3 regions of the Rouxiella sp. T17 genome follow, and region 2 is predicted to be linked to each of the others. Evidence: predicted binding sites of a transcription regulator. Region 2 holds the regulator's gene; each other region holds the start of a gene.
What was found. The regulator CRP, encoded in region 2, controls carbon source genes, mostly activating them, when cyclic AMP is high. The targets are predictions, from matches to a motif close to ATGTGANNNNNNTCACAT.
Positions count from the first base shown of each region.

Region 1: mlc (sugar metabolism global transcriptional regulator Mlc) is a predicted target of CRP. The motif match lies at 1,758-1,775, and genes of this name have one in related genera.
Region 3: yrbN (protein YrbN) is a predicted target of CRP. The motif match lies at 2,687-2,704, and genes of this name have one in related genera.

Region 1 covers NZ_JAWUEA010000028.1:43,674-48,117, reverse strand. Annotated here, with positions in the region: gene bioD (dethiobiotin synthase) at 1-240, opposite strand, end outside; gene mlc (sugar metabolism global transcriptional regulator Mlc) at 450-1,667, opposite strand; gene SC206_RS09330 (LysR family transcriptional regulator) at 1,878-2,786, opposite strand; gene SC206_RS09325 (MFS transporter) at 2,996-4,297, shown strand; gene SC206_RS09320 (alpha/beta fold hydrolase) at 4,252-4,444, opposite strand, start outside.
Region 2 covers NZ_JAWUEA010000001.1:12,112-16,555, reverse strand. Annotated here, with positions in the region: gene SC206_RS00080 (phosphoribulokinase) at 1-235, shown strand, start outside; gene SC206_RS00075 (OsmC family protein) at 325-735, opposite strand; gene crp (cAMP-activated global transcriptional regulator CRP) at 1,082-1,714, shown strand; gene SC206_RS00065 (YccS/YhfK family putative transporter) at 1,775-3,853, shown strand; gene argD (bifunctional acetylornithine/succinyldiaminopimelate transaminase) at 3,983-4,444, opposite strand, start outside.
Region 3 covers NZ_JAWUEA010000026.1:66,655-71,098, reverse strand. Annotated here, with positions in the region: gene SC206_RS06980 (SDR family NAD(P)-dependent oxidoreductase) at 1-121, opposite strand, end outside; gene SC206_RS06975 (MerR family transcriptional regulator) at 218-586, shown strand; gene SC206_RS06970 (DEAD/DEAH family ATP-dependent RNA helicase) at 688-2,610, opposite strand; gene yrbN (protein YrbN) at 2,600-2,674, opposite strand; gene nlpI (lipoprotein NlpI) at 2,796-3,680, opposite strand; gene pnp (polyribonucleotide nucleotidyltransferase) at 3,810-4,444, opposite strand, start outside.

The DNA of each region.
Region 1 (4,444 bases), on a different contig from region 2:
TTCATCGGATAAGGCAAAAGGAGTGATTTTGGCGAGAGGATACGCAACAGAAGAAGAGTGCTGGAGCGTGACGGCGTCTTGATTGCGTACGCCGTCGGCCAGCGCCTGACTGCCGGTGGCGATCGGTTTATAGCCTAAAACCGTTTTTCCCTGCGCCGCCATCGCCTGTAACAATGCGCGGGAAACGATTGTCTTCCCGACGCGCGAATCTGTACCCGTAACAAATACCTGCGTTAACATATTCATTCTGCTCCCGAATAATTCCATGTCATCATCAAAACCAATGAGTTAGCGGCACGATGATCCGTCGAAATCGACTAAATATTGTTCGAGTCTAGGGGAAGCCACGGTGGAACAGTTTGCGTTAGCGCAATGTTTTATCAGGTGAAGACGGTGTTACAGCCTTATTTGTAAATGGGAACAATCAGTTTGCCGAAACCGGTGAAACATTAACCTTGCAGCAACTTCACCAGCAGCGAACCTTTATACAGCGCATCTTTAATCAGCGCCGCGCCGGGCATGGTGCCGTGGTTGTCAAAATAGGTGGATTCAAGTTGAATGTGTTCACTGTAAGCCGGCAGCGACTGTTGTTGAATACAGGACATTATCGCCGGATGCAGCGTTGATTTGGCAAGATTAAGCGGCGAACCAATCAGGATTTTTTCCGGATTAAACAGGTTAACCATAATGGCAACAATTCGGCCTACGTTTTGACCTACGCCGATGATAATGTCGCGCGCCAACGCATCGCCTCGATTAGCCGCGTCGCAGAGTGTTTCAACCGTAACCGGCTGATTATTGAGGAGGGAATTCGGCGTGAGTGTTAAGCGCTCTTTGACCAGCTCGAGGATATTGTCGATGCTGGCCAAGGTTTCGAGACAGCCGTGATTGCCGCAGTAACAGCGTTTGCCGTAGGGATCAATCTGCGTGTGACCAATTTCGACCACGCTACTGGTACGGCCGTGCAGAATTTGCCCGCCGGTAATCACCCCTGCGCCGACGTTGTCGTCAATCACCACTTGAATGACGTTCTGAAAACCGCGCGAGGCGCCATAAAGTGATTCGGCTTTGGTCCACGCGGCAATGTCGTGCTGCACATAAACGGGCAACCCGCTGCGCTCGGCCAGAGCCGGACCTATCGCCACGCTTTCTACCGGATAGAAAGGCATTTTCTGAATCACGCCCTGCGACGCATCAATAACGCCGGGCAGCGTAATCGCGATGGCGGTCAATCGCTCAAGCAGTTTTTGATGTCGGATAAAGAATTGATCGATAAGGGCAAAAAAGCGCTCGAGAAAAGTCTCGGGACCTTCGGCGGGCAGTGGCAGCTGGTCTTCTGCTACTAGCTTGCTGCTGAGATCGCGCAGGCTGAGCGTCAAAGTGCCAAGGCTGATGCGCGCAGATAAAAAGTGCCACGCTTTGGTGTCAAGAATCAGGCCAATCGCCGGACGGCCTCGACTGCCAGGCTCCTGATATTCAGTCTCTTGCACCAAATGAGCCTGCACCAACTCGCGAACTATTTTCGTAATACTGGCCGGTGCGAGCTGAGCTTTTTTAGAAAGTTCGATACGGGAAATTGGACCAAACTGGTCTATTAGTCGGTATACGGTACCGGCATTGATTTGTTTTATCTGATCGATATGACCCGGCTGCCCTTCCACTATCACTCAACTTGCCTCGTTATTTTTCGCGCTCCGAAATAAAGAGTAAAGGTTATAAGCCGTTTTTGTCACATATCCTCAACTATTTGATTCGATATGTGATTTAGAGCACATATTACTGCGTTTTGTCAGCAAATTTGCCCACAATTCCGCCTCGTTAATCTCATATTAACTGAGTCTTAAATTTCTCAGTTTTCAACATCTCACCTTTTAACTTCACGATTTAGCCTCATCCTCCATTAACATTCGCGCCAGCGTCAGCGCGGGTGCAGAGAGTGGCCGATGGCGATGACTGACCAACCAAACCTGGGTATTGACCTGCTCATCTTTGAAGGAAAGATATTTCACGCCATCGACCTGAATACGTTTATAGGAGGCGGGTAAAATCGACACCCCCAAACCTGCGGATATCAGCCCGATAATCGTCAGCGCCTCTCCGACTTCCTGCGTGATAAAGGGGGTAATTCCGGCGTGCGCTAAACGTTGCAGAATATCGTCGTAAAGCGAGGTGCCAACATCTTTCGAGAAGAATACGAAAGGCTGATCGGCCAGATGACTGAGGGTCAATTCGCCGGGCGGCAATTCGGTAAGCGGATGATTTTCGGGCACTACGGCAACCAGCGGCCCCGTGTGCAGGACGTGATGCTGCAAAACGTCTGGCAGCACGCCATTGCGCATGACGCCTAAATCAAACTTCCCCTTAACCAACGGGTCGATTTGCTGCTTGCTGTTCATCTCTTCAATGCGAATATTGACCTGCGGATGGGCCAGCCGAAAACGCTGAAAAGTGCGCGAGATTTTCTTCACGAACGGCGCAGACGAGGTCAGGCCGATGGTCAGTGTCCCTTCTTCGCCGCGATGAATGCGCGCCGCCTGCTCGGAAACATCCTGCACCTTACCAACAATACTTTTCGCTTCTTTTAAAAACATTTCGCCAGCCTGCGTCAGGCGCACGGTGCGATTGTTTCTGTAAAGCAGAACTGCGCCAATTTGAGTTTCTAAAGATTGGATTTGCTGGCTCAGGGGCGGTTGAGAGATATTGAGTTTTTCCGCCGCGCGGCCAAAATGCAGCTCTTCTGCCACGGCGATAAAGTAACGCAAATGGCGTAATTCGATATTGTGCACAGGATCCTCATTGATATCTTTAAAGTATCAAAACAGCGTAATTAATATATTAGATAATAGATTTAAACCTGAGTAAAATTTTTTGCAGGCCAAGCTTTCCGTTTTGAATATCGATGTCGTTTTGATTATCGATTTTCATTCGATTGCGTAAATCTATTGCCCATCCACATTTCCTGCATACCATTTTATAAATTTAAAAAGGACCTAACGTGACCTCCACACGTCGGCAGCCCGCAAACACTGCGGCAGGCCATTCGGTAAACGATGACGAACTGCACACTCCAGCTCAGCAGACCGCACCGCAAGTTAAAGGGATTTATATCAAGCGCGGCACACCGCAATTTATTCGCGTTACGCTCGCGCTATTTTCTGCGGGTTTGGCGACGTTTGCCCTGCTCTATTGTGTGCAGCCGATCATGCCGGTTCTTTCACAAGATTTTGGTGTGTCGCCAGCGGCCAGCAGCCTGTCTCTTTCGGCGGCCACGGGCTTGATGGCTATCGGATTACTGTTTACCGGCCCAATTTCCGACGCGGTGGGCCGTAAAAATGTCATGGTAGTAGGCCTGATGCTGGCGGCGCTCTTTACGCTGATTTGCTCGGTGATGACCAGCTGGCAGTCGATTTTAGTGATGCGCGCGCTGGTTGGGCTGTCGTTGAGTGGCGTGGCCGCCGTCGCGATGACTTACCTCAGTGAAGAGATCCACCCTAGCGTGGTCGCCTTTTCGATGGGTCTGTATATCAGCGGCAACTCAATTGGCGGTATGAGCGGGCGTTTGATTACCGGCGTGCTGACCGATTTCGTTTCATGGCGGGTGGCGATAGCGATTATCGGTATTTTTGCCCTGCTTTCCGCCAGCATGTTCTGGAAAATTTTGCCGCCTTCCCGTCATTTTCGCGCCAGCTCTTTGAAACCGCGCAAGCTGTTTATCAATTTCAAATTACACTGGCGCGATAGCGGACTGCCGCTGCTGTTTGCCGAAGGTTTTCTTTTGATGGGTAGCTTCGTGACCATGTTTAATTACATTGGTTATCGTTTGTTGGCGTCGCCTTATCATATGAGCCAGGCGATTGTCGGTATCTTGTCTATCGCTTATTTGATGGGCACCTACAGTTCGCCGAAAGCGGGCGCGCTGACTGCGGTTTATGGCCGTGGTCCGGTATTAATTGGCGCGTTACTTCTGATGCTGGCAGGCATTTTGCTCTCATCCTTCTCGCCAGTGTGGCTGATTTTCATCGGTATGGCGATGGTGACCGGCGGCTTCTTCGCGGCGCACTCTGTCGCCAGCGGCTGGATTGGCAAACGCGCCCGTCGCGCAAAGGGTCAGGCCTCTTCCTTATATCTGTTCTGCTATTACGCAGGTTCCAGCGTGGCCGGAACCTTGGGTGGCGTATTCTGGCATAACTTTGGCTGGGCCGGGATTACGGGTTACATCTGCGTCATGCTGGTTATCGCCATCGGCATTGGTTACCAATTAATGCATTTGCCTGAGTCTAAAATTGCGCGCGTTTGAATAAACTCTTTGATGAGCCCCGCAACCTGTTGTGGGGCTTCGAGAGGCAGCAAATGGCCTTTTCCAGATAAAATATGCACCGGCGCGGCCGGAAAAGCAGGCGCGATATGCTGCTTAACTACCTCGACCGGATCCACTTTATCCAAC
Region 2 (4,444 bases):
TACTTCGAATCCTTTCGCCGCGAAAGCCATTCCGTCGCTGGATGAAAGCTTCGTGGTGATCCATTTTCAGGGACTGGATCAGATCGATTTCCCATATTTGCTGGCGATGCTGCAAGGTTCGTTTATCTCGCACATCAACACGCTGGTGGTGCCGGGCGGCAAGATGGGGCTGGCGATGGAGCTGATCATGGGTCCGCTGGTGCAGCGTTTGATGGAAGGCAAGAAAATCGAATAATGCTGAAAAACGCCGCCGCAAAAGGTTTTGAGGCGGCGCGTCGTTCTAAAAGTCGATTCAATAAACGCTGAAAAGCGCCTGAATTTCGATTAACTTTCTGAATCGATCACTTCAAAGCTGTGCGTAATGGTTGCCGCTTTGCCCAGCATCAGCGAAACCGAGCAGTATTTCTCCGCCGACAGGCTAACCGCGCGCTCGACAACCTTGTCCGTCAGGTCTTTTCCGGTGACGATAAAGTGCAGATTAATGGTCGTAAACAGGCGCGGCGCTTCTTCGCGGCGTTCGGAAGTCAGCTTGACCTCGCAGCCTACGATGTCGTTACGGCCTTTCTGTAAAATAGAAACTACGTCGATGGCGCTGCATCCGCCCGCCGACATCAACAGCATTTCCATCGGGCTTGGGGATTTATCGCCCGCGTTGCCGTCCATGATTATCTGGTGGCCCGACGACGATTCACCCAGAAATGTTAAACCTTCGACCCACTTTACTCGTGCCTGCATTGGTTTCTCTCCTGCCACAATTTTTAAAACAGACTACCCTTTAGCCCTGAAACTGGCAATGTAACTCGATCCGCATCATGCTGAAGCGAGACAACACAAGACACGTCTGCAAACCTGTGCTACAAACAAAGCCGAAAGAAACTTTCCAACAAGTTGCGGTCAGGTTTTTTAGGTGTTAACAGGATAACCTTGGTGATAAGGGCAAATTACCGCTTAAATCACTCTACCTGCCGCTTGCAGCATTGCTGGTCAGTTCATATGCTAAAAGAGCGCGAAGTAAAAAATCGCCGTACAGGGACTCAGAACCCTGCGATTTTGGGCAGCGATAATAAGAGGATAATAACTAATGGTTCTCGGCAAGCCACAAACAGACCCTACTCTCGAATGGTTCCTGTCTCATTGTCATATACACAAGTACCCTTCTAAAAGTACGCTGATTCACCAAGGTGAAAAGGCCGAAACGCTTTATTACATCGTGAAAGGCTCGGTTGCCGTGCTTATCAAAGATGAAGAAGGCAAAGAGATGATACTTTCCTACCTGAATCAGGGTGACTTCATCGGCGAGCTGGGACTCTTCGAAGAAGGTCAGGAACGTAGCGCGTGGGTAAGAGCGAAAACTGCCTGTGAAGTGGCCGAAATTTCCTACAAGAAATTCCGCCAGCTGATCCAGGTTAACCCGGATATTCTGATGCGCCTCTCTGCGCAGATGGCGAGCCGACTGCAAATCACGTCCGAAAAAGTAGGTAACCTTGCTTTCCTCGATGTGACCGGTCGTATTGCCCAGACTCTGCTGAATCTGGCTAAACAGCCCGATGCCATGACCCATCCCGATGGTATGCAGATCAAGATTACCCGTCAGGAAATTGGTCAGATCGTCGGTTGCTCACGCGAGACGGTAGGTCGAATTCTCAAAATGCTCGAAGATCAGAGTCTGATCTCGGCGCACGGTAAAACGATTGTCGTTTACGGCACCCGTTAATCGTTTTAAAAACGGCATGGCGATTCGTCGTCGTGCCGTTTTTGTTTGAATCTCTTTCAAATGACGCTTTGGCGACGACTCTTTTACCATCCTGAAATCAACTATGCGCTGCGTCAAACGCTGGTGCTATGCCTGCCTATCGCCTTTGCCATGCTGTTTGGCCAACTCAAGATGGGTCTGCTGTTCGCGCTGGTGCCTGCCTGCTGCAATATTTCCGGTCTCGATACGCCCCACAAACATTTCTTCAAGCGGCTGGTGATTGGCGGCTCGCTGTTTGCCGTCAGCAGTATTTTGCTCCAGCTGATGCTGGTGAACTGGCACGTGCCGCTGCCGTTTATCATGCTGAGTTTCGCGCTGGTGATTGGCGTGACGGGCGAAATCGGTCCGCTGCATGCACGACTGCTTTCGGGCGCGCTGGTGGCCTCAATCTTTACGCTGAGCATGGCGGGCGTGGTGCCCATCTGGCACGCGCCGCTGCTTTTTGTGGTCGGTACAGCCTGGTACGGACTGTTTAACTGGCTGTGGTTCCGACTTTCGGAAGAGCAGCCGATGCGTGAAACCCTCAGTCAGCTGTATAACGAGCTCGCCGATTATTTCGAGGCGAAATATACCCTGCTGACTCAGCACACCGATCCCGACACTGCGCTGCCGCCGCTGTTGAAAAGGCAGCAAAAGGTGATCGATTTAATTGCCACGCTGTATCAACAGATGCACATGTTGCCCAACAACGATCATCAGCATCGTAAACGGCTGCTGCGCAATTTTCAGGTGGCGCTGGATTTGCAGGAGCACATTACCGTCAGTTTGCACCTGCCCGAAGAGGTGCAAAAGCTGGTGGAAGAGAGCCACGCCGAGGCGGTGATTGCCCGCAACGCGCAGGTGATTAGCGCGAGGCTGCGACGGATTGGCGACGACATTCTCTATCATCGACGTTCGCCTCGTTTTTCAATGGCAAACGAACTGGCGGCGCTGGAAAAGATCGCCTCGCGCTATCGCGATAATCCGGTTGGCCAGTTTTGCTATTACCATTTCAGCCGCATTGCGCGACTGCTGCGCACCCAGCGCCCGCTGTATCGCCGCGATTTAATGCAGGATAAAAATCGCCTGCCGTTCTGGGCCGCGCTGAAAAGTTATCTGTCTTTCAAGTCTGCCGCCTTGCGCAACGCCGCGCGATTGGGCGTGATTCTGGCGATCGGCAGCACGCTCGGCATGTTCTTTAATTTGCCGAAACCTTACTGGATTTTGCTCACCACGCTGCTGGTCAGTCAAAACGGCTATAACGCCACGCGGGTGCGCATTCAGCACCGCGCGCTCGGCACGCTCATCGGCCTGATTCTGGCGGCGGGCCTGCTTCATCTGGCCATTCCGCAGAATATTACCCTGCTGTTTATGCTGCTGATTTCGCTGATTTCCTATACCGTGCTGCGCAAAAATTATGGCCTCGGAATGATTGGGCTGACCGTCACGGCGGTTTACACGCTGCAAATTCTGGGGCTAAACGGCGCGAATTTCCTGCTGCCGCGATTAATCGATACCCTGATTGGCTGTGCGCTGGCGTTTGGCGGCATGATTTGGCTGTGGCCGCAGTGGCAGAGCGGCATGCTGCGCACCAACGCCCATCAGGCGCTCGAGGCCGATCAAACCGCAATAAGATTAGTGTTGCAGGAAGAGCCCGATCCCGCCGAGCTGGCCTATGCGCGCATGAAAGTGAATCAGGCGCATAATCAGCTATTTACCTCGTTAAATCAGGCGATGCAGGAGCCGGGTTTTAATTCGCATTATCTCAACGACATGCGACTGTGGGTGACGCACAGCCAGTTCCTGGTCGATCACATCAACGCGATGACCATTCTGGCGCGCGAGCATTACATGCTGACGCCGAAGCTGGCGATTGAGTATTTGCAGACCTGTGAAATCGCGCTGCAAAGCTGTCAGCAGCGTTTGACTACCGATGGCGCAAGCAGCGGCTCAACGGCATTTCAGCCGCCCGACATGAAGACAGACATGCCGATTACCGAAATGGAGCGTCATTTGCGTCGCGTGTTGTCACACCTCAGCGCCATGAACACCATCTCTTCACTGGCGTGGCGTCAACGGCCGCATCACGGGATCTGGCTGACCCGCAAAGTTAACGCATAGCTTTCTGAGCTGAAAACATAGCTTTCGGCGCTAAAAACATCGCTTTCGGCGCTGAAAAGTAGAAAGGGAAAAGTTAATGAGCAGAAGAGAACCCCTTCTCCCGCCTTGCACAGGAGAAGGGAGAGGCGATTAACCCACGATTTTCTGCACGGCTTTCTCGAAACGCGCCATGCCTTCTTTGATATCTTCGAAGTCGATCACCAGCGACGGCGCGAAACGCATCACGTTGGTGCCCGCCACCAGCATCATCAAACCAAATTCTGCCGCCGCCGTCATAAACTCACCGGCGCGATTTTTGTATTTATCCGCCAGCTCGGCACCAATCAACAGACCTTGACCACGGAATTCGCTAAACACCTGATACTTGGCATTAATCGCTTCCAATGCTTGCAGGAAAGCGTCGCGACGCTCTTCGATTCCCGCCAGCACTTCCGGCGTATTAATCAGGTCCAGCGCGGCTTCGGCCACGGCACAGGCCAGCGGATTGCCGCCGTAAGTGGTGCCGTGTTTGCCCGGCGCCATCACGGAAGCGACTTCTTCCGTGGTGATCATCGCACTGATCGGGAAGCCGCCGCCCAGCGCCTTGGCGGT
Region 3 (4,444 bases), on a different contig from region 2:
AGCGGGCAATCAAGATTAACGCGACGCCGCGTGCAGCGAGCTGATGGGCAAACTCCAGGCCAATTCCCGACGACGCGCCCGTAATCAGCGCCGTTTTATGAGTGTAATCAAAAGAATCCATGTTTCTCTTCCTGTTTGACGATATGCTGAAAACAGCATAAACCGTGGAGTAAGGTCTACGGTCAAGCACAACTCAACTCACTCAAAGCAGGTCATAATGAGAATTGGCGAACTCTGTTCAAAATCCGGATTGCCTAAAGATACGGTGCGTTATTATGAGCGTCAGGGTCTGCTGGAAAAAATTCCGCAGCCCAACGGCAGCAATAATTATGAAGTCTATTCCGCCGTGGATTTACAGCGTTTGAAGATGATCAAACATGCCAAGATGTTGGGCTTCACTCTCGCAGAAATCGCCGACGTGCTGGCCGTATGGGTAGATAAACAGTTTACCGCTGAACAAAAACGCGCCTGCCTGCAACGCAAACTGGTGCAAATTGAAGAGAAAGAAAAAGCGTTGGCCGAATTGCGAGCTGGCATTAACAACGCGCTGAATAAAGTCGGGCAGCCGTGTGACGACCTTTTTTGATGACTGCGTGAAACAAAAACAAGAAGTATTAGGGCAAAAAAAACCAGCCCGGAGGCTGGTTCTTATTGCTCATCTATCAAGACTTTTGAATGTCGGACAGATTATGCGTCAGTAGTGCGACGTGGTGCGCGGCTTGGCGGACGACGATCGCCAGCTGCAGAGTTGCCACCTTCACGACGTTCGCCGTTGAATGGACGACCACGGCCTGCACCACCTTCACGACGTTCGCCGCTGAAAGAACGTGGAGCACCGTTACCACGACGCTCACCGCCAGCTGGACGCTCACGACGATCGGACTGTGGTACTGCATCGCCCATCAACTGCATGTTCATCGGCTTGTTCAGGATGCGGGTACGGGTGAAATGAGACAGAATCTCGCCCGGCATACCTTTAGGCAGCTCGATAGTTGAGTGGGTGCCAAACAGCTTGATGTTACCGATGTAACGGCTGCTGATGTCGCCTTCGTTAGCGATAGCGCCAACGATGTGACGAACTTCAACGCCGTCATCACGGCCAACTTCAATGCGGTACAGTTCCATCTCGCCAGCATCACGACGTTCGCGACGTGGAGCAGCACCATCACGCGCTGGACGATCGCCATCACGTGAAGGACGGTCACCACGAACAGGACGGTCGCCACGAGCTGGACGATCACCACGGTCTTCAAATTCGCGACGCGGTGGACGGCTTTTGAAGATTGGGTCAGCGGCAACGATCAGAGGACGTTCGCCCTGTGCCATTTTCAGCAGTGCTGCGGCCAAAGTTTCAACATCCAGCTCTTCTGCAGGCTGAAGCTGAGCCAGCAGCGCACGGTATTGATCCAGATCGCTGCTTTCAAGCTGCTGCTGAACTTTAGCGGCAAACTTGGCCAGACGACGTTGACCCAGCACTTCTGCAGTTGGCAATTCCACTTCTGGAATAGTCAGCTTCATGGTGCGTTCTACGTTGCGCAGCAGGCGACGTTCGCGGTTCTCAACGAACAGCAGCGCGCGACCAGCACGGCCAGCACGACCGGTACGGCCGATACGGTGAACGTAAGACTCTGAATCCATAGGGATATCATAGTTTACAACCAGGCTGATACGCTCAACGTCCAGACCACGTGCTGCCACGTCGGTTGCAATCAGAATATCCAGACGGCCATCTTTCAGACGTTCCAGAGTCTGCTCACGCAGGGCCTGGTTCATGTCGCCGTTCAGTGCCGCAGAGCTGTAACCAGAACGTTCCAGCGCTTCAGCCACTTCCAGGGTCGCATTCTTGGTGCGAACAAAGATAATAGCCGCGTCAAAATCTTCAGCTTCAAGGAAACGTACCAGCGCTTCATTTTTACGCATACCGTGTACAGACCAGTAGCTCTGGCTGATGTCCGGACGCGTAGTGATGCTTGACTGGATGCGAACTTCCTGCGGATCTTTCATGAAGCGACGTGTAATACGACGAATCGCTTCTGGCATGGTTGCAGAGAACAGCGCGGTCTGATGGTCAGCCGGGATCTGCGCCATGATAGTTTCTACGTCTTCGATGAAGCCCATACGCAGCATTTCATCGGCTTCGTCCAGTACCAGACCGCTCAGGTTAGAGAGGTTCAACGTACCGCGTTTCAGGTGATCCAGCAGACGACCCGGGGTACCCACAACAACCTGTGGACCCTGACGCAGAGCGCGCAACTGCACGTCATAACGCTGGCCGCCGTACAATGCAACAACGTTAACGCCGTGCATGTGCTTGGAGAAATCGGTCATCGCTTCGGCAACCTGAACCGCCAGTTCGCGGGTTGGAGCCAAAACAAGAATTTGTGGTGCTTTCAGGGAAGCATCAATGTTGTGCAACAGTGGCAGCGAGAAGGCTGCAGTTTTACCGCTACCGGTCTGAGCCATACCCAGAACGTCGCGACCGCTCAACAGGTGAGGAATACACTCAGCCTGGATCGGTGATGGTTTTTCGTAGCCCAGATCGGTCAGGGCAGAAATGATCGGAGCAGACAGCCCCAGGTCAGCAAAAGAGGTTTCAAGCTCAGTAGTCATGTACACGTGCCTCATTAATAATGGCAGCCAGTCTACATAACTCGTCGAGAAAATTTTCAGTCATTTTCATTGAAAAGTGTGAACCGGCTCAAATTAGTTTATAAAACGAACAAAGCAACCCTCGCCAATAAAGGCGATTAAAAATGGCATAGGCCATGGTTAATCAGGCTGATTAGTGTCGTCAGCTATTGCTGGTCCGATTCTGATAGGTCGTCTTGCTCTTGGCCCAAAAGCGCCAATTCCAACAATGCATAGCGGTGCTCAACAAAGTTATGTACGTTGTTAGCTACCGTCAGTTTGAACAGTGCAGAAGCGCTGTCCTTGTCCCCCAGACTTAGGTAATGCTTACCTAAATAGAAGTCAGTTTCACTGAGATGCTCAGCGAGCGAAGTGTTATCCGTTGCTTCTGCCTTTAGGCGGTCCATCAGCGTGGATTCGCTGATTTTGCCTAGGTAGAATTCGACGATATTCCATCCCCATTGCCCTCTGTCCGCTTTGTCGTAACGCTCTTGAAGCGCTACTTCGGCATTCTTGGGATTGATTTCTCGCTCCGCAAGGTATAGCCACAACGAACGGAAGGGATCATTTGGATCGTCTCGATAAAACGCCTGCAAATCATCCTGCGCTAGCGAATATCTGCCACCGTAATACAGGGCGATACCGCGATTCAAACGCGCGTAATTGTAAGTTGGATCAAGCTCTAGTACAGAATCAAACGCTTCATAGGCGGCATCGTAGTTGCCGGCCTGCGTTAGGTAAATCCCCAGGTAGTTAAAAACTTCTGGCATATCAGGACGAATAGATAGCGCTTGTGAGAAATCATTTCGCGCTAGTGCTCTGAGTCCGAGACTATCATACAGCACACCGCGCTCATATAATAGCTGTGCGCGCTCATCATCTGTTAATGAACGACTGGCAAGTATTTGTTCCATACGCGCCAGGATCACTTCCTGCTGCAAAGTAGGCTGCAACGGGATTGCCAGGACTTCGTTTTTGCGCCAATCATGGTTGCTGCATCCTGCCAACAAAAGTGTTGTCGCAACATAACAACAGCGCAAGAAAGGCTTCATTTCAACTCCCGAAGACAAACATTGGACAAACATCCTGTTATCCGCTTGCTTAGCACAAGCGCTTCCTGCGCTCATGATACGAACAACTCCCAGCTATTACGCCGGGAGCTGTAAACTACAGGTTACAGATTACTCTGCAGCTGGTTCAGCCGAATCTTCAGACGGGGTGGTCGCTTCTTTAATGCTCAAGCGCACACGGCCCTGACGATCAACTTCCAGAACCTTAACCGGCACTTCCTGACCCATCGTCAGATAGTCGGTCACTTTCTCTACGCGCTTGTCGGCGATTTGAGAAATGTGGACTAGGCCTTCTTTACCGCCACCGATGGCAACGAACGCGCCAAAGTCAACGATACGGGTAACTTTACCCTGATAGATACGGCCAACTTCGATTTCAGCAGTGATTTCTTCGATACGACGGATAGCGTGTTTCGCTTTCTCGTTGTCGGTCGCAGAAATTTTCACGGTGCCGTCATCTTCGATTTCGATGGTAGTGCCCGTTTCTTCGGTCAGCGCACGGATTACAGAACCACCTTTACCGATGACATCTTTGATTTTGTCAGCGTTGATTTTGATGGTGTGAATGCGTGGCGCGAACTGCGAGATATCGCCGCGAGATTCGCTGATTGCATTGTTCATCACGCTCAGGATGTGCGTACGCGCGCCCTTCGCCTGGCTCAGTGCAGCCTGCATGATTTCACGGGTGATGCCTTCGATTTTGATATCCATCTGCAGAGCAGTGATACCGTCGATGCTACCGGCTA